DNA from 2 places in the Halobacteroides halobius DSM 5150 genome. Region 1 is predicted to be linked to the other one. Evidence: a T-box and tRNA genes for the amino acid it is inferred to sense, from the RefSeq annotation. Region 1 holds a T-box; the other holds one or more tRNA genes.
The links. A T-box is a leader RNA that pairs with one kind of tRNA and senses whether it is charged. The one in region 1 lies ahead of HALHA_RS09875 (valine--tRNA ligase), so its partner is inferred to be a tRNA-Val.
Positions count from the first base shown of each region.

Region 2: it has a tRNA-Val gene. The T-box ahead of HALHA_RS09875 (valine--tRNA ligase) is inferred to sense a tRNA for this amino acid. The anticodon was not compared.

Region 1 covers NC_019978.1:2,023,990-2,027,259, reverse strand. Annotated here, with positions in the region: gene menA (1,4-dihydroxy-2-naphthoate octaprenyltransferase) at 27-926, shown strand; gene HALHA_RS09880 (CPBP family intramembrane glutamic endopeptidase) at 931-1,554, shown strand; T-box leader at 1,620-1,831, shown strand; gene HALHA_RS09875 (valine--tRNA ligase) at 1,894-3,270, shown strand, end outside.
Region 2 covers NC_019978.1:19,394-22,663, reverse strand. Annotated here, with positions in the region: T-box leader at 1-158, opposite strand, end outside; gene sppA (signal peptide peptidase SppA) at 233-1,231, opposite strand; tRNA gene HALHA_RS00120 (tRNA-Pro) at 1,382-1,458, opposite strand; tRNA gene HALHA_RS00115 (tRNA-Gly) at 1,463-1,539, opposite strand; tRNA gene HALHA_RS00110 (tRNA-Lys) at 1,558-1,633, opposite strand; tRNA gene HALHA_RS00105 (tRNA-Thr) at 1,640-1,715, opposite strand; tRNA gene HALHA_RS00100 (tRNA-Asp) at 1,720-1,796, opposite strand; tRNA gene HALHA_RS00095 (tRNA-Val) at 1,925-2,000, opposite strand; tRNA gene HALHA_RS00090 (tRNA-Glu) at 2,055-2,130, opposite strand; tRNA gene HALHA_RS00085 (tRNA-Gln) at 2,153-2,227, opposite strand; rRNA gene rrf (5S ribosomal RNA) at 2,304-2,427, opposite strand; rRNA gene HALHA_RS00075 (23S ribosomal RNA) at 2,517-3,270, opposite strand, start outside.

The sequences.
Region 1 (3,270 bases):
TCTAAAAGGAATTAAGGAGTGAGATAATGTTTCCACTTAAAATATGGATTAAGGCTTTTCGTCCTTTATTTTTTACTGCTTCTTTGCTACCGGTTTTTTTGGGAACGGGATTAGCAATTAAACAGGGCCAATTTGATATAGGCTTGTTTATATTGACTATTTGTGGGATAGTATTATTACATGGTGGGTCTAATTTATTAAATGATTACTATGATTATAAATCTAAAGTTGATACTAAAGATTCTTACGGTTCTAGTGGTATTTTGGTAGCCGGTTTGATTCCTGCTAGTCAGATTAAAACTGTAGGATTAATCTGCTTTGGATTAGCACTGCCAATTATTTTTTATTTATCTTATTTACGGGGGGCTCTAGTAGTCATTTTATCTATAATTGGTATCTTAGGAGGTTGTTTTTATACTGCTAAGCCAATTAACTATAAATATTATGCTTTAGGGGTTCCTATGGTTTTTCTTTTATTTGGCCCGTTGATAGTAATTGGTTCTTATTATGTACAAACAGCTAGCTATAACCATCAAGTTTTATTAATCTCTATTCCCTTAGGATTATTAGTTAGTGCTATTTTACAAGGGAACGACTTTCGTGATATTGAACATGATTCTAATGTTGAAATTAAGACTTTGGCAATTTTATTAGGAAGAGAATTAGCAGCTAAGTTATATTTAGGGTTAGTTTCCTTAGCCTATTTAATATTAGTCTGGTTGGTATTAAAAGGAGTTATTACTAAGTGGGCTTTAATTTCTTTGATAACCTTGCCGTATGCCTTTAATAATATGTCTTTAGTTAGAAGAGCTACAGTTAATTCTAAATTAAATGTACAACAGATTGATCTTCAAACAGCTCAATTACATTTTAAATTTGGGGCTTTGTTAACTTTAGCAATAATAAGTGCTAACTTTTTAGGGTAGTATTATGAAGCTGAAGAAAAAGATCTCTTTGCAACAGTTAGGTTATGTAATAGTATTTATCAATTTATTATGGATCATAGTTTTTAGAACTAATCTTGTAAACTTTTGGTCGAGGTTAAGTCTAGTAGCAATTATTCAACTGGTAATTGCTAGCAGGTATAAGAAATTTGATTTTGATTTACAAGTAAGTGATTTAATTGTTGGAGTGGTATCAGCTGGGATATTATATATCCTGTTTTGGTTAGGAAATCAAATAGGTCAGCTCTTGATGCCTCATACTATAATAAAGATAGCTACAGTGTATCAGTATCGCCAAGAGTTAAATTTAGCTTTGGTTGGTTTATTATTGGTAATTGTTATTGGCCCTGCTGAAGAGATTTTTTGGAGAGGATTTCTTCAACGGACTTTAAGTATCAACTTTGGAGATAAGCTAGGTTATCTCTTTGCTTCTTTACTTTATGCAGCACTTCATTTATGGACGGGAAATATTGTGTTAATTATAGCTGCATTGCTAGCAGGATTGTTTTGGGGCTGGTTAATTGTAGAGAATTATAGTTTGATGTCAGTTATTATTTCTCATTCTGTATGGGATTTATTAGTCTTTGTTATTTTTCCTTTTCAGATATAATAGTTTAATATAGTTGACAACTTGGAGAAATAATTATATGATTATAGATGAAATAATTGAAAACGGGAAAAACTGTGAAGAAAAGTAGTAAATTAATCCCTCACTTATAGAGAGGAGTACTCAAAGCTGGGAGGTACTCTAGGTGATATTAATTGAAGTCGTTTCTGAGTTGCTAAAATGAAGTTAAAGTAGTTTTAGCCGAATGCTAGGCGTTACCTAGTTTAAGAGCCGTAAGGAACTAAGGTGGTACCGCGAAAGATCCTCTTTCGTCCTTAACTAAGGATGGAGGGGATCTTTTTTTATTGTTTAAATTGTAGAATTAATAAAGGGGGAAGTAAAATGGGCAAGGAAAATCTATCAACAACTTATAATCCAGATCAAGTAGAAGAAAAATGGTATGATTATTGGCAAGAAAATCAATTTTTTCAAGCGGAGGTTAATGAAGATAAAGAGTCGTTTACAATTATGATGCCGCCTCCTAATGTTACTGGTCAATTACATATTGGTCATGCTTTAGATATGACTTTTCAAGATATTTTAATTCGTTGGAAGCGAATGCAAGGATATGAAGCTTTATGGGTACCAGGGACAGATCATGCTAGTATTGCTACTGAGGTTAAAGTAGTTAATAAAATGCGAGAGGAAGAAGGATTAACTAAAGATGATATAAATAGAGAAGAATTTTTAGAGCGGGCCTGGGATTGGACAGAAGAGTATGGAAACACAATTACTAACCAGCTTACTAAATTAGGGGTTTCTTGTGATTGGGATAAAGAAAGGTTTACAATGGATGAAGGATGTAATAAAGCAGTTAAAGAAGCTTTTGTCCAATTATATGATAAAGGATTAATTTATCAAGGGGATTATATTATAAATTGGTGTCCTGATTGTGAAACTACTTTATCAGATGTTGAGGTAGAACACGAGGATCAACCAGGCGAATTATATCAATTAAAATATAACTTCAAAGATAAAGATGATTATATTGTAGTTGCTACTACTAGACCAGAAACTATGTTAGGAGATACAGCAATAGCTGTTAACCCAGATGATGAGCGATATCAGGACTTAATTGGTGAGAAGGTAATTGTACCGATTGTTAATCGAGAGGTTGAGATTATTGCTGATGATTATGTAGATTCTGAATTTGGTACTGGTATGGTCAAGGTGACACCTGCTCATGATCCTAATGATTTTGAAATAGGTCAACGTCATGATTTAGAAATTATTAAGGTGATTGATGATCAAGCTAATATGACTAGTGAAGCTGGTAAATATGAAGGAATGGATCGTTATGAATGCCGCAAGCAGTTAATTGACGATCTAAAGTCTACTGGTCTATTAACAGGAATTGAAGAACATGAACACTCAGTAGGACAGTGCTATCGTTGTGATACTGTTATTGAACCTTTAGTTTCTAAACAGTGGTTTGTTGATATGGAGCAGCTAGCCACACCAGCTATTGAAGCTGTAAAGAATGGAGATATTAATTTTGTCCCAGAGCGATTTGATAAAGTTTATTTTAACTGGATGGAGAATATTAGAGATTGGTGTATTTCTAGACAGTTGTGGTGGGGACATCAAATTCCAGTTTGGTATTGTCAAGATTGTGGTGAAGTGATTGTAACCTCTAAAGAGCCAACGAATTGTTCGGAATGTGATAGTTCTAAGTTACAGCAGGATGAAGATGTATTAGATACATGGTTTAGTTCTGGA
Region 2 (3,270 bases), 640 kb from region 1:
CAAGATGATCCACTCTAATGATGATAACGGCATCACCGATCTAGCTTAACTCACTAGCCACTCCTAGGCGGATTTGATTTTCTTTCATATCGACTCCCAGCACCGTCGACTCTCTCTAAATGAAAGGCAAATCTACTATTCCAATTCATAGTGTTTAATTGATTTTTAATTTTATCTTAAGCTTATTTTAAAATTTATTATACAATACTATTAACATAAATTCAAGTTTATTCTAATAATTTAATTGTACCCGCTTGAAATTATCCCTACTTCCTTGCTGTAAAAAGTAGTTATAAAAAAAATTAAAATTATCATGTTCCAAGTTTATATTTTCTTTAATCATTCCCTTAAATAAAGTATAACTAATTACTTCTTGAAAAGAACCTATTAGTCGCTTTAGTGGAGACGTTTGGCCGTAATGAATTAAGTTTGGTTGGCCCTCAATATTTGCTAATCTAGCAGTAGCATTTATAGCATCATAATAAGTCCCCAATTTATCAACTAAACCTAACCTTCTTGCCTGGGCTCCAGTATAAATTCTACCATCTGCTAAATCCTTTACTTCATCTCTAGAAAGGTTTCTCCCCTCTACTACTACATCAACAAAGCGTTGATAAACATCATTAATCATTTTTTGTATAATATTTCTTTCTTTTTTACTTAACTCTCGACTTGGACTGCCTATATCTTTATAAGGACCACTAGTGAAAGTTACAGGTTTAATCCCTACTTTATTATACAATTCTTTTAAATTAGTAAATTTCATTATAACCCCGATGCTTCCAGTAATAGTATTACCATTTGCATAAATCTGGTCCGCAGCAGTTGAAACATAATATCCTCCCGAAGCTGCTATATCCCCCATAGAAACTACTATGGGCCTTCCTGTAGCCTTAAACTTCTTTAATTCCTTATATATAGCATCAGATGCCGCTGAACTACCACCGGGAGTATTTACTCTTAATAATATTCCCTTTACCATTTCATTATTTTTAGCCTGATTAATATACTGCATAATTCGATAAGAATTAGCTTGAGCATCACTTAAAACACCACCACTACTGCCTGCTGCAATTGGCCCGCTAATATTAATAACAGCAATGCTTTCTTTAAAAAGCTCATTTTCTCTAAAATTATTAGCTATAGCATAAATAATTCCACCTAAAAATAAACCTCCAAGAAGAATAACGATAAGAAAAAATAAAGCTAAGTACTTAATATCAACCTTCATCTTGACTCCTCCTTTAATTATACAATAATTATCTTAACCTTACTAATACAAATTTATAAATAAAGCTATTACTTATAATTAAATAAAAAAATTATCATTCCTTTAAAATACAAAAGAGCCCCCTCTAAAAGGGACTCTCAAAAAACAATTTGGTCGGAGCAGCAGGATTTGAACCTGCGACCCCCTGGTCCCAAACCAGGTGCTCTGCCAAACTGAGCCATGCTCCGATAATGGAGCGGGAAACCGGACTCGAACCGGCGACACCCAGCTTGGAAGGCTGGTGCTCTAGCCAACTGAGCTACTCCCGCTCATTCAATATATTTATATGGTGAGCCATGGAGGACTCGAACCTCCGACACCCAGATTAAAAGTCTGGTGCTCTTCCAGCTGAGCTAATGGCCCATCTAATGGAGCTGACGACCGGAGTTGAACCGGTAACCTGCTGATTACAAGTCAGCTGCTCTGCCAATTGAGCTACGTCAGCATTATGGCGGGGACGACGAGATTCGAACTCGCGATCTCCGGCGTGACAGGCCGGCGTGTTAACCAACTACACCACATCCCCACAATAAAACAAATTGACAATTGATAATAAACAATTTACAATTAATTTCTAACTTCAAAATCAAATCATTACCTATGATTATCGTCTTTAATTGTCAATTCTCAATTGTACATTGTCAATTATTTCAATGGTGGGCGAAACAGGACTTGAACCTGTGACCCCCTGCTTGTAAGGCAGGTGCTCTCCCAACTGAGCTATTCGCCCACAATATTAACTGAATAGTTTAAAAAGAACTTAATCTATTTCAAATAGTAAACTTGGTACCCCCAAGGGGATTCGAACCCCTGCCGCCAGGATGAAAACCTGGTATCCTAGGCCACTAGACGATGGGGGCCTAGTTAAATTGTTAGTTTTATTGGCTGGGGTGGCTGGATTTGAACCAACGAGTGCAGGAGTCAAAGTCCTGTGCCTTACCACTTGGCGACACCCCATTAATAGTCTATCCTTATTAACACAAGGAGTATTATATACTATTAATTACTAACTGTCAAGAAATAATTCAATTGATTCTGGCAGCGACCTACTCTCCCATAAGGCTGCCCCTATAGTACCATCGGCGCTGGAGGACTTAACTGCTGTGTTCGAGATGGTCCTTCGAACCGGCACATCCTGTGCCACTTAGGACACTAGAACATCCGTGTTCGTCGGGAACAGGTGTTACCCCTCCGCAATCACCACCAGAATATTTTATTACACTTTCAAACTGCACAATAGTCATTCTAGATTAAACCCTCGCTCTATTAGTACCAGTCAGCTTAATGTGTTACCACACTTACACCTCTGGCCTATCTACCTGATAGTCTATCAGGGGTCTTACTGGATTATTCCATGGGATATCTAATCTTGAGATCTGCTTCACGCTTAGATGCTTTCAGCGCTTATCAGTTCCGCACTTAGCTACTCAACAATGCCAATGGTTGACAATTGATCCACCAGCGGTACGTCCATCCCGGTCCTCTCGTACTAGGGATAGTTTCTCTCAAATATCCTGCGCCCACGACGGATAGGGACCGAACTGTCTCACGACGTTCTGAACCCAGCTCGCGTGCCGCTTTAATGGGCGAACAGCCCAACCCTTGGAACCTGCTCCAGCTCCAGGATGCGACGAGCCGACATCGAGGTGCCAAACCTCCCCGTCGATGTGAACTCTTGGGGGAGATAAGCCTGTTATCCCCGGGGTAACTTTTATCCGTTGCGCGATGGCAATTCCATTCTTAGCCATCGGATCACTAAGCCCTACTTTCGTACCTGCTCGACCTGTATGTCTTGCAGTCAAGCTCCCTTATGCCTTTACACTCTACGTGTGATTTCCGACCACACTGAGGGAACCTTTGGGCGACTCCGTTACTCTTTAGGAGTCGACCGCCCCAGTCAAACTGCCCGTCTGAAACTGTCCCAGCACTAGATTATAGCGCTTGGTTAGAATCACGGCACAATAAGAGTGGTATCCCAATGATGGCTCCATCGACACTAG